Regions from separate parts of the Paenibacillus sp. Y660 genome, predicted to be linked through region 1. Evidence: riboswitches for the same ligand, from Rfam matches in the RefSeq annotation. Region 1 holds a riboswitch; each other region holds the start of a gene.

Region 1 (6,806 bases):
ACCTACAAAGCGGAGACGGCTCGCGCGGCGCTGGAGGCTGGCGCTCACATCATCAATGACATTTGGGGCCTTAAAGGCGACCCCAATATGGCCGCCGTTGCGGCGGAGTATGGCTGTCCGGTCATTATCAGCCATAATCGCCACGCCCGGGACTATAACGACCTCGTCCCGGATGTGCTCGCTGACCTGCTAAGCAGCGTCAGCATCGCTCATACTGCCGGCATCGCCGATGAGCAAATATGGCTTGATCCCGGCATCGGCTTCGCCAAAACCCATGAGGACAACCTCGAGCTGCTCGGTCGTCTATCAGAACTGCATGCGCTCGGCTATCCGGTGCTGCTCGGCACCTCGCGCAAGCGATTCATCAAGCAGACGCTGAATCTGCCTGTGGAAGATCTCGTTGAGGGGACGGCTGCGACCGTCGTCCTCGGCATCGCGCATGGCTGTCAAATCATGCGCGTCCATGATGTGCGCGCAATCAAGCGCGCCGCGCTCATGACGGATGCAATCCTGTATCGCAGCTAACCTTGCTGCGGAAGGCTTTTTTAAAAAGACAGCTAAGCTGCATCGACAGGAGAATAGCATATAATGGATAATATGATAGTTAAAGGGATGAAGTTCTACGGCTACCATGGCGTATTTCCCGAAGAAAATAAGCTGGGCCAGCAATATTTCGTCGACATCGAGCTGCGTATGGACTTGGAGCAGGCTGCGAAGACGGATGATTTGAGCCATACGGTTAATTATGCGGAAATTCATGCGTTAGCCAAAACGATCGTGGAAGGCCCGCCTTTTAAGCTGATTGAAGCTTTAACGGGTCACATTGCATCACGAGTACTGGAAGCTTATACTATGGTAAATGAAGTTACGGTTCGAGTAACGAAGCCGCATCCGCCGTTCGACATCCACTTTGATGGAGTAACAGTAGAGCTGCGCAGAAAGCGGGATGCTGATGGACGAACAATTCCCGCGTGAAGGCGCACCAGCGGAAGCTTATATCGCATTAGGCTCCAATATGGGCAATCGCGAGCAATTGCTGCTTTCTGCGATTTGTCTCATTGACGCACACCCGAACATCGCGGTAAATAAAGTATCTGGCATGTATGAGACGGATCCTGTAGGATATACGGAACAACCGCCTTTTCTCAATATGACGTTAGCCGTGCAAACGACGCTTTCCCCGATCATTCTGCTGAGACAGCTGCTTGCTTTCGAGCAGCAATTAGGGAGAGTTCGACAAATACGTTGGGGACCGAGAACCATTGACCTTGATCTTCTCCTATATGATAATGTCAGAATGGATCAAGAAGAGCTGATATTGCCGCATCCGCGCATGATGGAGCGGTCATTTGTATTAGTGCCGCTGAACGATACTATGGATCAATCGCATCCGTTGCAGGCCGAAGTAGGCGCAGCTTCTGAGGCGGCGCTTTTGGATGGAAAGGAAGGCATCACGCTATGGAAAACAATCAATTGGCGCAGCGCGTCAGAGCCTTTCGAAAGCTGAAGGGCTATACTCAGCAGGAGCTGGCCAAGGTGCTTGGCGTATCAGTAGCGGTTCTCGGCTCATTGGAGCGAGGGACGAGAAAGACAGATCCAAAGCTGCTCAGCCATATAGCAAAAACGTTAGGAATCAGCTACGAGGAACTTATGTCTGACGATCGTCAGTAATGATGCAATTAAGGGATTGGAACAATAAATAATTAGAAGAGGAGCAAGGAGCGACATGCTGAAAATCGGAGACATCGAGATGAAGAACAGAGTGGTGCTAGCGCCGATGGCAGGCGTGTGCAACCCGGCTTTTCGATTAATTGCCAAGGAATTCGGAACAGGTCTTGTATGCGCGGAGATGGTAAGCGACAAGGCGATTTTGCACGGAAATAAACGGACGCTGGAGATGCTGTTCGTCGATGAGCGGGAGAAGCCGTTAAGCCTTCAAATTTTTGGCGGTGACCGAGAGTCGCTTGTTGAAGCGGCAAAAGTCGTCGATAAGCAAACGAATGCGGATATTATCGATATAAATATGGGCTGCCCGGTGCCGAAGGTAACGAAGTGTGATGCAGGTGCCCGCTGGCTGCTTGATCCGAACAAGATCTATGAAATGGTCTCGGCGGTAGTGGATGCGGTACAGAAGCCGGTTACGGTGAAAATGCGCATCGGCTGGGATGATCAGCATATTTACGCAGTCGAGAATGCACGAGCTGTTGAGCGCGCTGGCGGCAAAGCCGTTAGCGTACATGGACGTACGCGCGAGCAGTTGTATACAGGCAAGGCTAATTGGGACATTATAAAGGATGTCAAAGAAGCGGTATCTATTCCCGTAATTGGGAATGGCGACGTCTTCTCGCCAGAGGATGCTAAGCGGCTTCTTGATCATACCGGCTGCGACGGCGTTATGATTGGGCGCGGAGCGCTCGGAAACCCTTGGATGCTCTATCGTACGATTCAATACTTGACCAATGGCGAGCTGCTTAGCGACCCTACGCCACGCGAGAAAATGAAAGTGGCCATTTTGCATCTGGACCGGCTGGTAGCACTAAAGAACGAAGCGGTCGCGGTACGCGAGATGCGCAAGCACCTCGCTTGGTATCTGAAGGGCCTTCCAGGCGGTGCGCGCGTGAAGGATGTCATTATGGAAGAAACAGGACGCGACCCGATGGTAGCCATTTTGGAAAACTACGTACGGACGCTTGAAGAGGAAGCTGAGTTCCAGCCAACAAGCGCTTCTGTGAGCGGAGACGCAGCAGCCGCCGAAGAAGTTGTATACTAAAAAACGATCGATCGATTATTCATTTTACTTGTTCGGCAACTTAACCGACACTATTCGACAAAAGCCGCTATCTAGCGGCTTCTGCTTCAACTGCCAGAAATGAAACGGCTTCAATGGGTCGTCTGGCTTTGATTGACATTGAGGGTAATTTTGCAATATAATCGTGCAATATAATCTAACGAATACATGAAGAGTGCCTCAAACATCAGTAGGTATGAGGTTCAGGAAGCGTAATATATTAGGTATCAGTGAATTCATACAAGGTATGAATAATTAGTCACATGACAGGAGAATCGGAAAGATGAACGATAAGCAAATCATTCTGACTCAAGAAGGGCTGCGAAAGCTTGAAGATGAATTAGAGAACCTAAAGTCTGTCAAACGCCGTGAAGTTGCCGAACGGATTAAAGTGGCAATCGGCTATGGCGATATAAGCGAAAACTCGGAGTACGAGGATGCTAAGAATGAGCAGGCATTCATCGAAGGCCGTGTTCTTACCCTTGAGAAAATGCTGCGCAACGCGCGTATTATAAATAATGATGACATTGATATTGATACCGTGAGCATCGGCTCGATCGTAACGGTTGAAGATATGGAATATGGCGACACGATGGATTATTCCATTGTAGGTACAGCGGAAGCTGATCCTTTGCAAAACAAGATCTCGAATGAAAGTCCGGTTGGCAAAGCGATTTTGGGCAAGAAAAAAGGCACAGTCGTTGAAGTAAGCGTACCAGTTGGCATTATCCAGTACAAAATTCTCGATATCAAAAAATAAGGTTTGCCATGTGCGGATCAAAAAGCTTCCTTGTGGGAAGCTTTTTGAACGTTTACAATAGAAGAACCTATTATTTAAGTTTATTGGATGCTTATCTTTTACTGCAGGGTTCTGGAGACAACCGCGTACGCCTGCCGAACGATCAAGGAGATGAAGAAGTGGAACATGAAAACAATGAGCAGGAGCTAAGCGAGCTCTTGCAAATTCGCAGAGACAAGTTGGATGAGCTGAGAGGGCTGGGAGTAGACCCATTCGGCCGTAAATTCGAGCGCACTCATAATGCCAAAGAAATTGTACAAGCATATGAAACGCTGACCAAAGAAGAGCTTGAAGGCCAAGCGGTTAAGGTTAGCATTGCTGGACGTATTATGCAAAAGCGAGGCATGGGCAAAGCGGGCTTCGCGACGATTCAAGATTTGAGCGGCAAGGTTCAAATTTATGTTCGCAAGGATACAGTTGAAGAGCATAAATTCGCTGCTTTCGACTTGCTTGATATCGGTGATATCATCGGCGTGCATGGCGTAGTATTCAAAACGAATACAGGCGAGGTATCGGTTAAAGCGCATGATGTTGAAGTATTGACCAAATCGCTTCTGCCATTGCCCGATAAGTATCATGGCTTGAAGGATGTAGAGCTTCGTTACCGTCAACGCTATGTTGACCTTATCGTGAATCCAGACGTACAACAAACCTTTATTACGCGTTCCAAAATCATTCAATCGATGCGCCGCTACTTGGATTCCCGCGGCTATTTAGAAGTAGAAACACCAACTTTGCATTCTATTGCAGGCGGTGCGGCAGCGCGTCCGTTCGAAACGCATCATAATGCGCTCGACATGCAGCTCTACATGCGTATTGCGATCGAGCTTCATTTGAAGCGGTTGATCGTAGGCGGGTTGGAGAAAGTGTACGAGATTGGCCGCGTTTACCGCAATGAGGGTATTTCGACTCGCCACAATCCGGAATTTACAATGATTGAGCTTTACGAGGCTTATGCCGATTACAAAGATATTATGGCTTTGACGGAAAATGTAATCGCCCATATTGCCCAAGAGGTTCTCGGTACTACGAAAATTACTTATCAAGGTCAAGAGATTGATCTGACACCGCAGTGGCGCCGGGTTTCCATGGTTGAGCTTGTCAAAGAATTGACGGGCGTTGATTTTGGCGTGGAGATGAGCGATGAAGAAGCACATCGTTTGGCGAAGGAGCATAAGGTTGCTGTTGATCCGCATATGACATTCGGTCATATCCTTAACGCATTCTTCGAGCAGTTCGGCGAGCACACGCTTATTCAGCCGACGTTCGTAACCGGACACCCTGTTGCGATCTCTCCGCTAGCCAAGAAGAACGAAGATGACCCGCGTTTCACGGATCGCTTCGAGCTCTTTATCGTAGCGCGCGAGCATGCCAATGCCTTTACCGAGCTGAACGATCCGATCGATCAGCGCGAGCGGTTCGAATCGCAGCTTGTAGAGCGTGAGCATGGCAACGATGAAGCGCATGAGATGGATGAGGATTTCATCCGTGCTCTAGAATACGGCATGCCGCCAACCGGCGGACTAGGAATCGGTATCGACCGGTTGATCATGCTGCTAACGGATGCGCCATCGATCCGTGACGTACTGTTGTTCCCTCATATGAGAGATCAACGCTCGGCAGAGTAACGATTAAAATAGCAGAACCGCTTGGCACTGGCTGCCGCGGTTCTTTTTATTTTCAACAGTCGAGCATTTGCGGCAGCAATCGTGAAATAACTACCAATTTCTTCTTAATAAGATGGCGAAATCTATTGATTTGCTAGAATCATATGGTAAGATGGATCTAATAAAGCGATACACGATAAACGGCAAACCTATCGAAAGGTAGGGACGCAAAGCTAAAGGGCCTTCCTGAAGATGGCAGCCAGCTTCCGAATGGATGGGCTTTTTTTGTTTGTATTGGACATGCGCTCAGCATGCAGCTTCACACGATAACGGCAAACCTATCGAAAGGTAGGGACGCAAAGCTAAAGGGCCTTCCGAAAGATGGCAGCCAGCTACCGAAGGGAGTTACGTTCATGCGTAAAATATTCTTAGCAATCGCAGCTTTTGTACTTTTTGCATCCATTAATGTCACTGTGGCACAAGCAAGCGAAGCGAATGCATCTGCTTGGCTGAATACGAGCAATCTGGATAACGGTGTTGTCTCCATCCAATATGCCGTGAATGCTAAAGTGAAAACGAAGCTGATGATTGCCAAAGGCGAAACAAACTATACATACAATCTCGATAGCGAAAAAACAGCAGAGATCTTCCCCTTGCAGCTTGGCAATGGTGCATATACGATTTCGTTGCTTGAGAACACGACGGGCAATAAGTATAAGCTGATAAGTAAAGAATCAGTAACGCTTAGCTTGAAGGAAAGCAATGATGTCTACTTGAATTCGATTCAAAATATTGAATGGACAAGCTCGAGCAGTGCGGTTGTCAAAGCCAAGGAATTGACTAAAAACAAAAAGACAGATGCTGAGAAAGTAAAAGCGGTCTATGATTACATCATTACTAACATCAATTACGATAATCAATTAGCGGCTAATTTATCGGTCGACTACCTTCCTAATATCGATCGCACTTTCAAATCGAAGAAAGACATTTGTTACGGTTACGCATCTCTGTTTGCCGGAATGCTTCGCAGCTTGGATATTCCAACTAAGCTCGTTATGGGACAATCCACTTATGTAGATGTATATCACGCTTGGAATGAAGTTTATTTAAATGGCAAATGGGTATTAATCGATACCACCGTCGATGCAGGATTGAATAAGGGAAATAAGAAATTTGAGCTAATTAAAGATGCAGCCCAATATAAAGCAGCCAAACAATACTAATACCCGATTAAATAACGAGCTTGCGCTAAGACGCAGAGCTCGTTTTTTTTTTATGTCTTGATCTAGCTCGTATATCTGTTTAAGCTCCACTACTATTTAGAAGAAATATGGAGTAAATAGTGGGGTGAAAAAAAGATGCACTATTATTTAAAAAAATGCTTGCATTCATATAGGCGAACGTGATATATTATCTAGGTCGCCAACGAGACACACGGCCGACATGAAAGAAAAGATTGCTCTTTGAAAACTGAACAACGAGTGAAACTGCCTCGCAAATCCTTCGGGATTTAGCGAAAAAGCGATAAAAAGTAATGAGCATTTCAAACACATGAAGCTTTTCTCTTCGACATCGCGTCGAAGCGAAAACTTCCATTTGGAGAGTTTGATCC
Region 2 (6,806 bases), on a different contig from region 1:
TAAGTCACTTTGACGAGCCTCCTTTGCTGGCGGGGAGCAAGTAGCCTTCCTTGCGGGCCATGCGGTTCATCTTTTGAATGTGGCGCACTGCCGCTAGCTGCGAGCGGTTGCGCTCACGGCTGCAGAAATAGACGCGGCCAAACGGGTCATCTGCAGACCGTCCTGCCCTGCCCGCCATTTGAACCAAGGAAGCCTCGTCAAAAAGCCGTCCGTCCGCATCTAAAATATAGACGTCGCTTCTCGGAATCGTGACCCCTCGCTCTAATATCGTGGTCGTGACCAGCACGCGAATTTCCCTTGCGCGAAAACGCTGCACCTTCTCCGTCCGCCCACCGTCCTGAGAGGAAGTTGCCGCTACTGCTGAAAGCTGAAGAACAGCCCTAAGCAAAGCAGCCATAGGCTCGGTCTGTGCAATTTGCTGCACGAATACAAACAGCTGGGCATCTCGCTGAATTGAGGCCTGCATAGCGGCCAACAGCTTGGATGGCAGCTTCCGCTGGTGAAGCATTTGTTTCACAGCTGGCGTTTGATGCATTTGCGGTACAGGCAGCGGATGACGATGGTAGCGCACGGGCACTCTCGCATGCGGAAGCTTGCCGCGCTTCGCCGCTCGCTGCAGCTCGCTCGGCGGCGTAGCAGAGAGCAGCAGCCGGGCAGCGCCAGGCGCGCAGCTTTTATCTGCGGCATAATGAAGAATAGGATCGCCGGCGTAGGGAAACGCATCAAGCTCGTCTACGACGACTAAGTCAAAGCCTTGATAGAAACGCAGCAGTTGATGTGTCGTGGCAAGCGTGATGTCGCCGCTCTCCCAGCGCTGCTCGCTGCCGCCGTATAAGGTGACAACCGAAGCTGCCGGGAACGCTTTGCGGATACGCGGATCTAGTTCAATGACAACATCGCGGCGCGGCGTTGCGATAAGTGCCCTTCCGCCTCGAAGCAGCACCGATTCCACCAGCGGGAAAATCATTTCGGTCTTGCCCGCTCCCGTAACCGCCCAAAGTAAAAAATCTCTCGTTTGCTTGGGTACACCCTTTGATAATTGAGGAGATTCCATCGTCTCATACTCTTCAACGAAACGGAGCGCCTTCGCAGCAGCAGCGGCCTGTGCCGGGCTAAGGCTCCATTTCTTAAGCCGCTGTTCTAACGGCAGCTGCATGAGCGGCCGCCGATCCGTCTTCATTCCAAGCAAAGCAGAATGCTGCATAGTAACGAGCAGCTCGCATTCCCGGCTCCGCCCCATCCCAATGCACGCCGTACAATAGGCGCACAACCGCCCGCACGCCGCACATGCCGTGCGGTGCATATGCGCCTCGCCGCTCCCGCAGCGCAAACAGCTGCGCTCGCGCCTGCGGCGCCCCAAAGCGTCCAATCGCCCGCCATCCCCGGCGGCGATCGCTCCGCTCAGGCGCACCCGCCCGAGCAGCGCGGCAAGCTGGAGCACTCCGCTCCAGCTCACCGCGGCGCCGGGCCCGCCCGCGCCAGCTAACAGGGCGTGCGCCTCGCTTCGCAATAGCGCACGTCCCTGCATCATGCCTGCGGCAAGCTTCGCCCCTGCCGCAATCTCTCCCAGCTCCGCATCGCCAAGCGCTCGCTCCGCTTCTCCGCCTTGCTTGCGCACCGCTGCACGCGACATACTCGCGCTCAGCTCTCCGCTTTTCACCTGCTCAATCGTCCCCCCTCCATCGCCGCCTACACTAGCTCCCTCTCCCTCACTCCACTTTCCATGTCGCCGTGCTCCAACACACTCCCAACGCTCCGCCAAACCCAGCAAGTTCTCTACCTTCAATGCCGATTTCCGTTTGCTTCTACTACCCAAATGCCACCACCGCCGGCTGCCTGCAGCCTTTCCGTCATTCAGCCCGCAACGCTTAGCCTCCGCTACACAAGAAAGCAACAGCTCTAACGCTTCGAACGATCTCGCTTGATATCCCATTTCATTGCAGCTGATAGTCAAGTCATCCTTTTTCTCTATTCTACGCCTCAGCCCATCCTCCCAAAGCCGAGCAGCGAGGCAAGCATCGCCAAGCGGCAGCAGCTCTTTTAAAAGCCAGCCCGAATCCGCAATTTTTCCGTTAAGCCGCCCTGCCTTGCCAAACTCCCCATTCATCCAGAATTGCTTGTCCACCTCTGGATGAATCGTTGCCGACGCCTGCCAATGCCCGTTAACCTCCACAACATACACTTGAGCCTTCATCCGCTTTCGCTCCCTTCCCCGCATTTCAATATCCATCGCGCTATCGCGCGTTGCCATAACGCCCGGACAAAAAAAAAAAGCACACCCAACAACGCAGCCGCGTCATTGAGTGTGCTTCACTCCGGATATTCAATTACGGAAAATTATATACTAAAATGGCATTTTCGACAAATCCGACGGGTTTTGCAAATCAACCAGCACCGCATGATCGGAATGCGACACGATTCCTTCTGCCTGAAGCAGCCACAGCAGCTGGGTTCCATCTACTCCACTCGTTTGTGAGCGCTTACTATCCTCGATTTCTGTTTGAGGCGCATTTTCTTTAGGGTGTACCCTAACCTCGTTGCCACCTCTAGCCAAACGTTCTACAATCGCAATCATCTCGTCTGTGACACCACGATCGATAATTGTCAGGCGAACATCTTTGCCCATTCTCCGCGAGAAAGAAAACAATGAACGCACATACCATTCCATATTTTTTTGCCGAACGTCCGCAACGAGTACATAATGCTTGCTCGATTGCTGCCTTCCGCGCCAAATTCGAAACGCCAGATGCACCGACAATGCAGCAAAAGCATAACAGCCAATCACTAAAAGTAGAAGCTCAAACATAGCGGCCACCTCCTCTTTGTGACACTATATGCCAAGAAGAGCCCACTGGTTCCGACAGCCGGGGACAAGATGACAAAATGTGCGACATGTCCAAAGACAGCCGTTTTCAACCTGTAATTAATAGTCAATTTACGACAAAGAAACACCCTTGAGCAATTCACTGTATGTGTTATCATCTTATTACATCCTGCATATATACGATATTCAAGCATAGATTACAGGGAGAAGATGGGCTCTGCAAAGCGTCAAAGCTAGGGAAGCGATGAAGTATAATCTGCATATGGACACTTGGATTATATGGAGCCAATAGTGTAACCGGCCCTCTTAGAACCACTACATACTCTAAGAGGAGAGTGAAAGATGCATTATGTGAAAAAGCAGTTTACTTTGAGCCTGGTCGTCTTATTATTTTTTTCGCTTACGCTTGGCTCCTTCGTCATGGCTGAGGGCCAAAGCAACGGTGACGCAGCTGCAGCCGTAACTGGTATTGAAAACAGCTGCCAGAGTTATTCAAACAGCAAAGCAGATGTCATAGCCAATCATTCCAGCATCACAGTCAATAGCAATGACACGGCAACAGCAACCTTTACGACCATAGTGGATTGTGTGAGAGTCAGTTTTTCCTCTTATGAAGGTGCAGCTGACTGGGTACCCGGTCCCAATGACACGACGATACCTTACCATAAGCAGAAGCATTTTAGCGGCCAATCCATTCCCGTTGATAAAGCGGGAACCTATTCCGCCACAATTGATATCCCGAAATGTCTGCCTTATCAATTGGATATATACAGCGGCAACGAGCTCTTCGATCTAGGCACAGGCGCTCATGGCGACAAAATTTTAGGCTGGAAGCTAAAGCTTAACAACACATGCACTGTGCCGTCTGCGACACCATCACCATCTCCTACACCTGAGATTACACCTACTCCAACACCGTCAGCATCCCCAACACCTGAGATTACACCTACTCCAACACCGTCAGCATCCCCAACACCTGAGATTACGCCTACTCCAACACCGTCAGCATCCCCAACACCTGAGATTACGCCTACTCCAACACCGTCAGCATCCCCAACACCTGAGATTACGCCTACTACACCGCCGTCAGCATCCCCAACACCTGAGACTACGCCTACTACACCACCGTCAACATCACCTACACCTGAGACTACGCCTACTACACCGCCGTCGGCATCCCCAACACCTGAGACTACGCCTACTACTCCGCCATCAGCATCACCGACACCTGAGACTACGCCTACTACACCGCCGTCAGCATCCCCAACACCTGAGACTACGCCTACTACACCGCCGTCAGCATCCCCAACACCTGAGACTACGCCTACTACTCCTCCATCAGCATCACCGACACCTGAGACTACGCCTTATACAACACCAGCATCGTCTCCAACACCTGTAAGTACGCCAACTTCAACTCCTGCAGCCTCGACGTCACCTGCTCCCACTCCATCACCAGAGATTACTACAATTGTTGAAATAGTCGATGAGGAGCCGCCAATAGGCGGTATTGAAGATAATCAAAATGGCGAGCCGCCTGCTGATACCGCTATCGATGTGGCCGAGGATCAAGTTCCGCTTGCCACGCTTCCAAAAACAGGCGATTCCAGTCCTGTTCCTTATTACCTCATAGGCGCCTTTGCCCTTTCAGCCGGCTTCCTCTCGCTTCGTAAGAAACGGCAAGGAAGATAAACGGCAGAATTAAAGCAACCGATCATTTTATCTTTATCTCCGGAGCAGCCTTAAAAAGGCAGCTTCGGAGTTTTTTATTTCACCTTTAGACGCGCATCAAAAAAATCCCGTATCATCCGATACGGGATTTTTGATGTTACCATATTAAAGCGTGACCCAACCATATTTGATCGATTGAATAACAGCCTGCGTACGATCATCAACTTCCATTTTTTGCAAAATACTGCTGACATGGTTTTTAACGGTTTTTTCGCTGATAAACAGAAATTCACCAATGAGCTTATTGCTCTTGCCCTCAGCCATAAGTCTCAGCACCTCTGCCTCACGCCGCGTAAGAGGGCTCTCATCGCCTGCAACGAACTTAACGCCCGGCTCTTGAGCAGCTGCTGCTCCTGAAACGATTCCCATCTCGTCCAAATAAGTCATGCGGCGTAGCTGGTTAATCAGCTTGCCTGTCACTTTAGGATGGATATAAGCATGGCCTTGAACGACAGAGCGAATAGCGTTAATTAGCGATTCCGCCTCCATGTCCTTCAGCAGGTAGCCGGTAGCCCCTTTGCGAAGCGTTTCAAATACATAGCTCTCATCGTCGTGGATAGATAGAATGATAACCTTTACGTCAGGGAACAAGCTTTTTAAACGCTCTGTCGCAACGACACCATTCTCGATTGGCATATTAATATCCATCAGAACAATTTCTGGAATCGTATGATTGCAAAACTCCATTACTTGAATGCCGTCTCCGCATTCGCCAATGACTTCAAGATCGTCTTCCATATTCAGAATCCGCTTAAGTCCTTCACGAAACAGCTGGTGGTCATCCGCAAGTAAAATTTTGATTGTATTTGCACTGCTTGCAGGTTTCTGGATCATCATCTTACTCCTTTCTAGATTCGGCTGTCGTTGGTATATCTATCATAATTTTCGTCCCTCTACCGGGATTTGAGTCTATATCCATCCTTCCCTCGATCAGCTCAATTCGTTCTCTCATCCCCACCAATCCAAAGTGTGCGTTATGGCCAGCATCCTGCTCAATTAATTCGCTATGAAAACCAACGCCATTGTCCTGAATAACGATAGAAATTTGTTGTGGCTGATAGTTAATTTCGAGCAAAACATGAGAAGCACTCGCATGCTTCAAAGCGTTGGTGAATGCTTCCTGAACCAAGCGGTATATAGCCGCTTCCATTGCAGAGGGCATCCGAACTTCTTTACCGATTAACTCGAATACAGTATGTATTTTCGTTTTCTCTTCAAAATCCTGCGTGAATTTACGAAGAGTCGGAACAAGTCCCAAATCATCCAGTGCCATCGGACGCAAATTGAAAATAATTTTGCGTATCTCTTCCAGACCGGAACGGACCTGACCTTTCAAATCTACTAATTCTTCCTGTACCATCACAAATTCCTGCTTGATAAGCATACGTTCTGCAATTTCAGTCCGAAGAACGATATTGGCAAGCGATTGAGCCGGGCCGTCATGAATTTCTCTAGCGATCCGTTTTCGCTCCTCCTCTTGCGCCAAAATGATCTTCAACCCAAGCAGCTGCCTTGTTTTGGCAGATTCAATGATCCGTGTAACCTGGTTAAGGTCACCCGCTAAATATTCAAGCACGACGTTTATTTGTGAAGCAATCGTTTCAGCACGCTCGATTGAATTTTCTACATTGCGGACGCGTTTTTGCAAATCATCCCGACGCGCCTTCAAGTAGGATTCTTTCTCACGGTAAACCATCAAATCCAATTGAATTTGTGTAGCCTTCTCATACGCTGACTTAATATCATCTTCCTTGTAGCGTACGAAATCCCGGCTTACTTCCGTCAATCGTATACGCGCACGGCGGTAGTCTAGCTCCAGCTGATCAACCTTATCGATCGTCTGCACCGTTTCCTGAAGAACGATCTCAAGCTCCTGCTCCAGCGACTCCAGCTCCGCGCGCGCCAATTCACATATTTCATAAATCTGATATTTGCTGTCTTCCATAACTTCGATTGCATTTTTTATAACTCGATTTATATCGACGGTTAAATGGTCCACGATAGATCGGCAACCTTTCTCTACTTAAAGGTTAATCTATTCTATCATAACACAGATTTTCGTCCATCGTTAATCGATGGTAATCTTTTTGGCCTTGCCGTCATAGCCAACTTTTAAGCCAAGCTTCTCCGAGAATAATCGCACCGGAATTAATGTGCGGTTATTGCGTACGATCGGAGTTACCTCGGAGGATTGATGCTCGCCATTTAAAATGAGATCCTTTTTCCCAAGCGTCATTTCCATCAGCTTATT
Region 3 (6,806 bases), on a different contig from region 1:
AACGGGCTGGAGCTGAACTACCGCATTCATATTGAAGATAATTATATTTATAATAACGTGCGCGGCCATTTCGTTAATGCAGACGGCACCAATGTCTTATTGGACGGAAATACCTTTGAAGGCTCTAACATTGGCGGAGTGAGCTCGAATCCGAATTTTCCGAATGTCAAATATGTTAATAATTCATTTCATGGATGCGAGCTATGGGTACAAGGCGATAACTTCGTGAACGGGGCCGTTATTCGAAATGGGAATTTAAAGCTGCTTGATGTAAGGGGAGCAGTCGTTCGGGATTGTCAGGTCAAGGATGGCTCGGTATATGGCTCAAGCATATATGGCTATTTTGGATCGCCTGCCGTAAATGTTGCTGCTGGCACCTTCACGTTTAAAACGGCGCATGGCGTGGGCAATGGAGCACAAGTATCGTTTGAGCAATGGATCGGTAAGGTTCCGACTGGAATCAGCGTCGATAAGATGTATTACACCGTAAACGTTACTTCACTCGGCTTTCAGGTTTCCGAGACGCTGGGAGGCGCGCCGGCAATCATTGCAGATGCAGGGACACCAGGATTTAATGTCAGCCGATATAATTACGGAAGATGCTATTTGGCAGATATAACGGTAGAGCGGGATTGGCGCCCGAATAACACGCTCGCCCCGAACTTTAATCTGCTCGCTGCAGGTGCTGTATTAGAAAATATAACGGTAAAAAACTACGATCTGTCGATATTGGTTCCACAAGATTATGCGGGCCGCCCGACCATTGTAAATGGATTGACGCTCATTGAAGGCTCCGCTAGATTTGAAGGCAGTCATGTTAGCAATAGTGAGTTTATACGGGCTAAGACTCCGCTTTTGGGCAATACCGATATTCAGCTTGGCTCAAACGATGCGAAGTATACGAGGCAGGTTACTATGCGCAACGGGCTGTTTCAAAATCTAGGAATCGTAATGGACGGGAATTCACTTGTAACGGGATCTACCTTTATAAATGCCTCTGTTGGAAAAGCTGACAATACGAAAAAGGCAATTATCTCGAGCTCCTACTTTGAAAATAGTAAACTCAACTTCAACTGGCTGCGTCATAATCAATCGGCAATCGTCGCGAAGTCTGTATTTAGAGGAGTAACCGTAACCGGAACGGCACCATATATCCGGTTAGAGGATAATACGGATTTAGGGAGCGCCTAATTCTAGAAGCTGAAGAAGAAAATACTTCCCTGCAGTTTGTTCGTCTTGCAGGGAATTTATTTGATAGCATGTTCTTAATTAAGAATTATATGTTCCTTATAATGAATATTTGGAGGAGATAATGAAATGGCGATTTTAATTACTGGCGGTGCAGGTTATATCGGAAGTCATACATGCATAGAGCTTCTTGAAGCGGGATATGAGGTCGTTATCGTCGATAATCTGTCCAACAGCAGCCACATCTCATTAAACAGAGTCGCAGAAATAACGAACAAAACGTTCACGTTTTACAAAATGGACCTCATGGATCGCGGCGGGCTGGAGGGTGTATTCGCCAGGCATTCGATAGAAGCGGTCATTCACTTTGCAGGTCTTAAGGCTGTTGGCGAATCGGTTCAATTGCCATTGTCCTATTACCATACGAATATTACAAGCACTTTAATACTATGTGAGGTTATGAAAAAATTCGGGGTGCATAAACTAGTATTTAGCTCCTCTGCAACGGTATACGGCTTGCCGGAGCAGGTTCCTATTGCAGAAGCCTCGCCGCTAGGTGCGACTAATCCTTACGGCAGAACAAAGCTTATGCTGGAGCAAATTTTACAAGATTTAGCAGTGTCGAATGAGGAATGGGGCATTTCGATCCTGCGGTACTTTAATCCGGTGGGCGCCCACATTAGCGGAAGGATTGGTGAGAATCCGAATGGCACTCCAAACAATCTGATGCCTTACATCACGCAGGTAGCAGTTGGGAAGCTTGCGCAAGTGAACGTTTTTGGAAGTGATTATCCTACTGTAGACGGCACTGGCGTAAGGGATTATATCCATGTCGTCGATTTGGCGCTGGGACATGTGCAGGCACTGAAAAAAATGATGACTAAATCAGGCGTAGATATTTTCAATCTTGGCACCGGCCGCGGCTATAGCGTGCTGGAGATGATTGCTGCATTCGAGAAGGTATCCGGGCGCAGCATTCCGTATACAATTGTAGACCGCAGACCAGGCGATATTGCGATTTGCTATGCGGATACGCATAAGGCAAACGAGGAACTGGATTGGGCTGCTATTCGCGGCATTGAAGAGATGTGCAGAGACTCGTGGCGGTGGCAATATGCGAATCCGAACGGTTTTGAAGTAGAGCCTTATTTGATGTCTGAGCTGGCAGCGGCTTCGTACATAGAAGCGGCGCAATAGGGAAAATTGCCATTTTCAAAGCTAGCTGATCAAACCTAGCTGATCAAACCTAGCGGAGTATAGTACATAAATTCTATGTCATTTTACATTGCTTGAAAACATTCGACAAAAAATGTATTTATCTATCATTTTAGTAAGACATGAAGCGACAGCATGCGCATAATTGGTGATTTATAATACAGATATAAGTGAATGACAAGCATAGGGAGACGTTGAAATGCGTTTAGTATCTGGGCACCTTAAACGCATGGAGTCAGTGGTGCAACCGTCCCAAAATGAATGGGGGACATGGGAAAATGGTACTTATAAATTCCGATGACAATCAGGACTTGGATATGGAGTGGGTAGCATTAATCATGAATGCACGTTCTTTGGGGTTCAGTAAGGAAGATGTGAGGAAGGTGCTGCTAGCCCTAGAGGAAAGCAAGAAGGATGATATTCAGGAAACAGCTGTATAAAAGCGGAAAAAGCGCTATTCGCGCTTAATTTTCCATTTATTAAATTCTAGAAACTCTTTAAACTGATCCTTGCTTACGCCAGAGGCCATTGCCTCTCTAACTAAGTCAGCCCATTCATTGTCAAGGTGATCGGGGGTGCGATCCGTTTTTTCGTTGTTATTGAGAAATTCTTCAACGGTTACGTTTAAAACCGCGCCTACCTTTTCAAGAAATTGAATCGAAGGATTTTGCTGGAGCCCTCGTTCAATGGAGCTTAAGTAAGATTTTGCGACGCCCGCCCGTTGAGATAACTCTGTTAGGGAAAGGCCTTTTCTCTTGCGCAGCATCTGAATACGTTCTCCGATCATAAGAAACTCCTCCGTTATCACATCGTTGTAGACAATTACTATTATAACGAAAAAATGTTAGTAGCGATAGCTAGTAACCTTTAACATGATTTATTTTTTTATTTCCTATTATAGTATCCACTTATTATCATGAATAAGTGGATATTTTTGGTTGAATAACAGCTTGATTTAGTTCTATAACAAGTAGTGTTGGACGTAAAATGATGGCGAAGCGATAAATCGACAAGTTGTTTTCAATAGAGAACAAAACCTTGCGATTATTTGCAATATATCGTTGAAATATTGGTTGACAAAGGTAAATATCAGGTGTAATATGCAGTTATGTTCTCTATTAAGAACTTTAAATTCAACAAATGATTTTCGAAAATCGTTCTTCATATCGAACAATTTTGATATCTAGCCGGAGGAATCGATGAGCGCCATCGCAGCCATTTTTCTAACTGATCAAGGAAGTCATGCATGGAGGCAAGGCGGCTCCTTAATGGAAGCTTTATCTCAGTATCCTTGCGATTCGGCTCAGGCCTGGCATGAGGATCATATATTTCTAGGCTGCCATAACCAGTGGATTACTCCTGAGTCGGTGGGCGAGCGCAATCCATATGTTGATTCCGAAAGAGGGCTGGTCATAACCGCGGATGCGATCATTGACAATCGGGGAGAGCTGTTTGGCCTGCTGCAGGTAGAACAGCATCGACGGAGCCGGATGTCGGATAGCGAGCTGATTTTGCTTGCTTACGACAAATGGGGCGAACATGCGCCTGCATACTTGGCTGGCGACTTTGCATTTATGATTTGGGATCGCCGCAATCACAAGCTGTTTGGCGCTAGAGATTTCTCGGGCGGCCGCACCTTGTATTATCACAGGAATGCGGAACGGTTCGCCTTTTGCACAACGATTGAGCCGCTGCTTGCGCTGTCTGGAACGGAGCACTTGCTGAATGAAGATTGGCTAGCCGAGTTTCTAGCTATCGTGGGCATGGTAGACGCGGCAGATGCTTCCACAACAGTCTACCGCAATATCGAGCAGCTTCCGCCTTCTCATAGTATTACGATCAAGGATGAGCGGATAGTCCTAGCAAGATATTATCAGTTTAGACCTTGTGAGCGCGTTCGATTCAAAACGGATGATCAATATGTAGAGGCGTTCCAAGAGGTGTTCGAGCAAGCCGTTACGTCAAGGCTGAGGACGCATCGCCAAGTAGGCGCACAACTCAGCGGCGGACTGGATTCCGGCTCGATCGTAAGCTTCGCTTCAAGGGCGCTGCGCAAGCAAGATAAAAGGCTGCATACGTTCAGCTATGTTCCGACATCCGATTTTATCGATTACACAGCCGAATATATGATGCCGAATGAAAGGCCGCTTATTGAATCAACTGTCGAGCATGTCGGAGGGATTGAGGATCACTACCTCGATTTCCAAGGGAGAGATTCCTACTCCGAGATCGACGGATTTCTAAATATTATGGAAATGCCTTATAAGTTTTTTGAGAATTCCTTCTGGATGAGAGGCATGTTCGAGCAGGCAGAGAAGCAGGGAGTAGGCGTGCTTCTAAATGGAGGCAGAGGCAATTTATCGATCTCATGGGGATCGGCCATTCCTTATTACGCAACGCTGCTCAAAAAAATGAAATGGATCAGGCTGCTGCGGGAAATGCGTCAGTACAGCCTTAATATCGGCTCTGGCCGAGCGCATGTATTCTCTAACGTCAGCCGAGCGGCATTTCCGCTTATTGAACAGCTGCGGCCTTCCCAGGATACGTACCATTATCCAATGGTGATCAATCCCGAATTTGCGAGGAGGACCGATGTATTTAATCGGCTTGGCGAGCATGGCATCGATCAATCCGGATGGTTTGCGGCCAAGGATGTGTACGAGGAAAGAAAAATCCATTTCGATGAAGTATTTCACTGGAACGCAGGCAATACGCTCTCAACGAAGCTGTCGCTTAGACATGGTCTCTGGAAGCGCGACCCGACAAATGATGCAAGGGTCATTCGGTTTTGCTTGTCTCTGCCGGAGAGCCAGTACGTCCAGAATGGGATGGATCGCGCTCTAATCAGGCGTGCTACCGATAAGCTGCTGCCTGATCAGGTGAGGCTTAATCAGCGCACGCATGGAGTACAAGGAGCAGATTGGGTTCATCGCATGCTTCCCAGATGGCAAGCCTTTAAGGATGAGCTGCGGCAAATGAGCGAAGATCGCTTATTTATGGAGTTTGTTGATGGCAAGGTAATCCGATCGGCATTGTCGAGGCTTGAGGAAGGCGCACAGCCGAGGCATGCGGTTGATCCGAATTATAGATTATTAATGCGCAGCCTTATCGTATTTCGCTTTTTGAAAAAATTCGATTGAAGGGAGGTGACAAGATATGCAAACGAAAAAACAATGGAATAAACCTGAGCTAGAGGTCCTTCATGTACATATGACTGCGGCTTCCACGACAAATGGTCCATTCACAGACGAGGCTTACGTACCTGGCCAAAATTCTGAAAAGCCGCGTTTTACTAGCTAAGGCATTATGGATTCGATTGGTGAAGGAAGCCCTTATACATAAGGTGTATAAGGGCTTTCTAGCTTTTATCAACAGATTAATGGAGTGAGGACATTGGCGGCAACGAAGACGAAAATGGCATACAGCGCATTTGGGCTTGCGATTGAAAGCGAGCTGCCATTGCCTGAGCTAACCCCAATCAACAAAATCGTTGAGCATTTCGATTTGGAGATTATTATCGATAGCTGTTTGAAAGATATCGTTCTACTCGAGCCTTACGACTTTGTGGTGGAGGAACGCAACGTTACGGTATATATGCCGGAAGCAGCGTTATTTCGGATAGAAGATGGCAATCGGATCACCATTTCTCCTGCTGAGGGAGCCGATGAGGATCTGAACCGGTTATACGTGCTTGGCACCTGTATAGGTGCAGTACTTCTGCAGCGCGGCATTTATCCTTTGCATGGGAGTGCTATCGCGATTAATGGCAAAGCTTATGCATTTGTAGGCCATTCAGGCGCGGGGAAATCAACGTTAGCGTCGGCGCTCATAAACCGCGGCTACCCTCTGCTTAGCGATGATGTTATTGCGGTGTCACCTTTCTCTTCGGAACAAGCTCCGCTCGTAATACCGGCATACCCCCAGCAGAAGCTTTGGCAGCAAAGCCTAGACGCCTTCGGCGTAAATAATGAGGAGCTTCGTGCCATTTACGGCAGGGAAAATAAATATTGTATCCCGGTTGAGGCAGACTTCTGCAGCAGCCCTATGCCGCTGGGAGGCGTGTTCGAGCTTGTGAAATCGGAATCGGATGCAGATGAGGTTGGCATTCATCCTATTCAGAAGCTAGAGCGTCTGGATATTTTGTTCCAGCATACCTATCGGCAGTTTTTGGTGCAACGGATGGGACTTACGCGGTGGCATTTTACACATTCAGCCTCGCTCGCTTCTCAACTGCCAGTCTATCGTTTAGAAAGACCAGCTGCAGGCTTTACGGCACCACAGCTCGTAGAGCTCATATTAAAAACGATACAATCGGAGGAATAACCTATGACAAAAAGCCAAGCCATTACGATTCAAGCTTTATTGATGGAACAACTCGTCGTTCAAGATCATAACAATATTGT

Evidence for each region. A riboswitch is a leader RNA that binds a small molecule or an ion and turns the genes downstream of it on or off. The one in region 1 is predicted to bind cyclic di-GMP.
Region 2: it holds a riboswitch for cyclic di-GMP, as region 1 does, so the genes downstream of both, AC2TDN_RS12290 (LPXTG cell wall anchor domain-containing protein) here and AC2TDN_RS20340 (transglutaminase domain-containing protein) in region 1, are expected to answer to the same signal.
Region 3: it holds a riboswitch for cyclic di-GMP, as region 1 does, so the genes downstream of both, AC2TDN_RS15980 (anti-repressor SinI family protein) here and AC2TDN_RS20340 (transglutaminase domain-containing protein) in region 1, are expected to answer to the same signal.

What each region holds. Positions count from the first base shown of each region.
Region 1 covers NZ_JBXBBJ010000022.1:27-6,832, reverse strand. The annotation lists gene folP (dihydropteroate synthase) at 1-525, shown strand, start outside; gene folB (dihydroneopterin aldolase) at 589-975, shown strand; gene folK (2-amino-4-hydroxy-6-hydroxymethyldihydropteridine diphosphokinase) at 953-1,507, shown strand; gene AC2TDN_RS20360 (helix-turn-helix domain-containing protein) at 1,459-1,671, shown strand; gene dusB (tRNA dihydrouridine synthase DusB) at 1,727-2,770, shown strand; gene greA (transcription elongation factor GreA) at 3,072-3,548, shown strand; gene lysS (lysine--tRNA ligase) at 3,707-5,215, shown strand; cyclic di-GMP riboswitch class I at 5,387-5,465, shown strand; cyclic di-GMP riboswitch class I at 5,516-5,594, shown strand; gene AC2TDN_RS20340 (transglutaminase domain-containing protein) at 5,608-6,417, shown strand.
Region 2 covers NZ_JBXBBJ010000008.1:161,057-167,862, reverse strand. The annotation lists gene AC2TDN_RS12305 (ComFC family protein) at 1-8, opposite strand, end outside; gene AC2TDN_RS12300 (ATP-dependent helicase ComFA) at 5-2,194, opposite strand; gene AC2TDN_RS12295 (hypothetical protein) at 2,345-2,806, opposite strand; cyclic di-GMP riboswitch class II at 3,053-3,134, shown strand; gene AC2TDN_RS12290 (LPXTG cell wall anchor domain-containing protein) at 3,167-4,516, shown strand; gene AC2TDN_RS12285 (response regulator) at 4,661-5,389, opposite strand; gene AC2TDN_RS12280 (sensor histidine kinase) at 5,394-6,554, opposite strand; gene AC2TDN_RS12275 (stalk domain-containing protein) at 6,624-6,806, opposite strand, start outside.
Region 3 covers NZ_JBXBBJ010000013.1:81,440-88,245, forward strand. The annotation lists gene AC2TDN_RS15970 (right-handed parallel beta-helix repeat-containing protein) at 1-1,191, shown strand, start outside; gene galE (UDP-glucose 4-epimerase GalE) at 1,318-2,385, shown strand; cyclic di-GMP riboswitch class II at 2,584-2,665, shown strand; gene AC2TDN_RS15980 (anti-repressor SinI family protein) at 2,682-2,843, shown strand; gene AC2TDN_RS15985 (helix-turn-helix domain-containing protein) at 2,858-3,190, opposite strand; gene AC2TDN_RS15990 (lasso peptide isopeptide bond-forming cyclase) at 3,603-5,543, shown strand; gene AC2TDN_RS15995 (paeninodin family lasso peptide) at 5,560-5,703, shown strand; gene AC2TDN_RS16000 (aldolase) at 5,797-6,726, shown strand; gene AC2TDN_RS16005 (lasso peptide biosynthesis PqqD family chaperone) at 6,730-6,806, shown strand, end outside.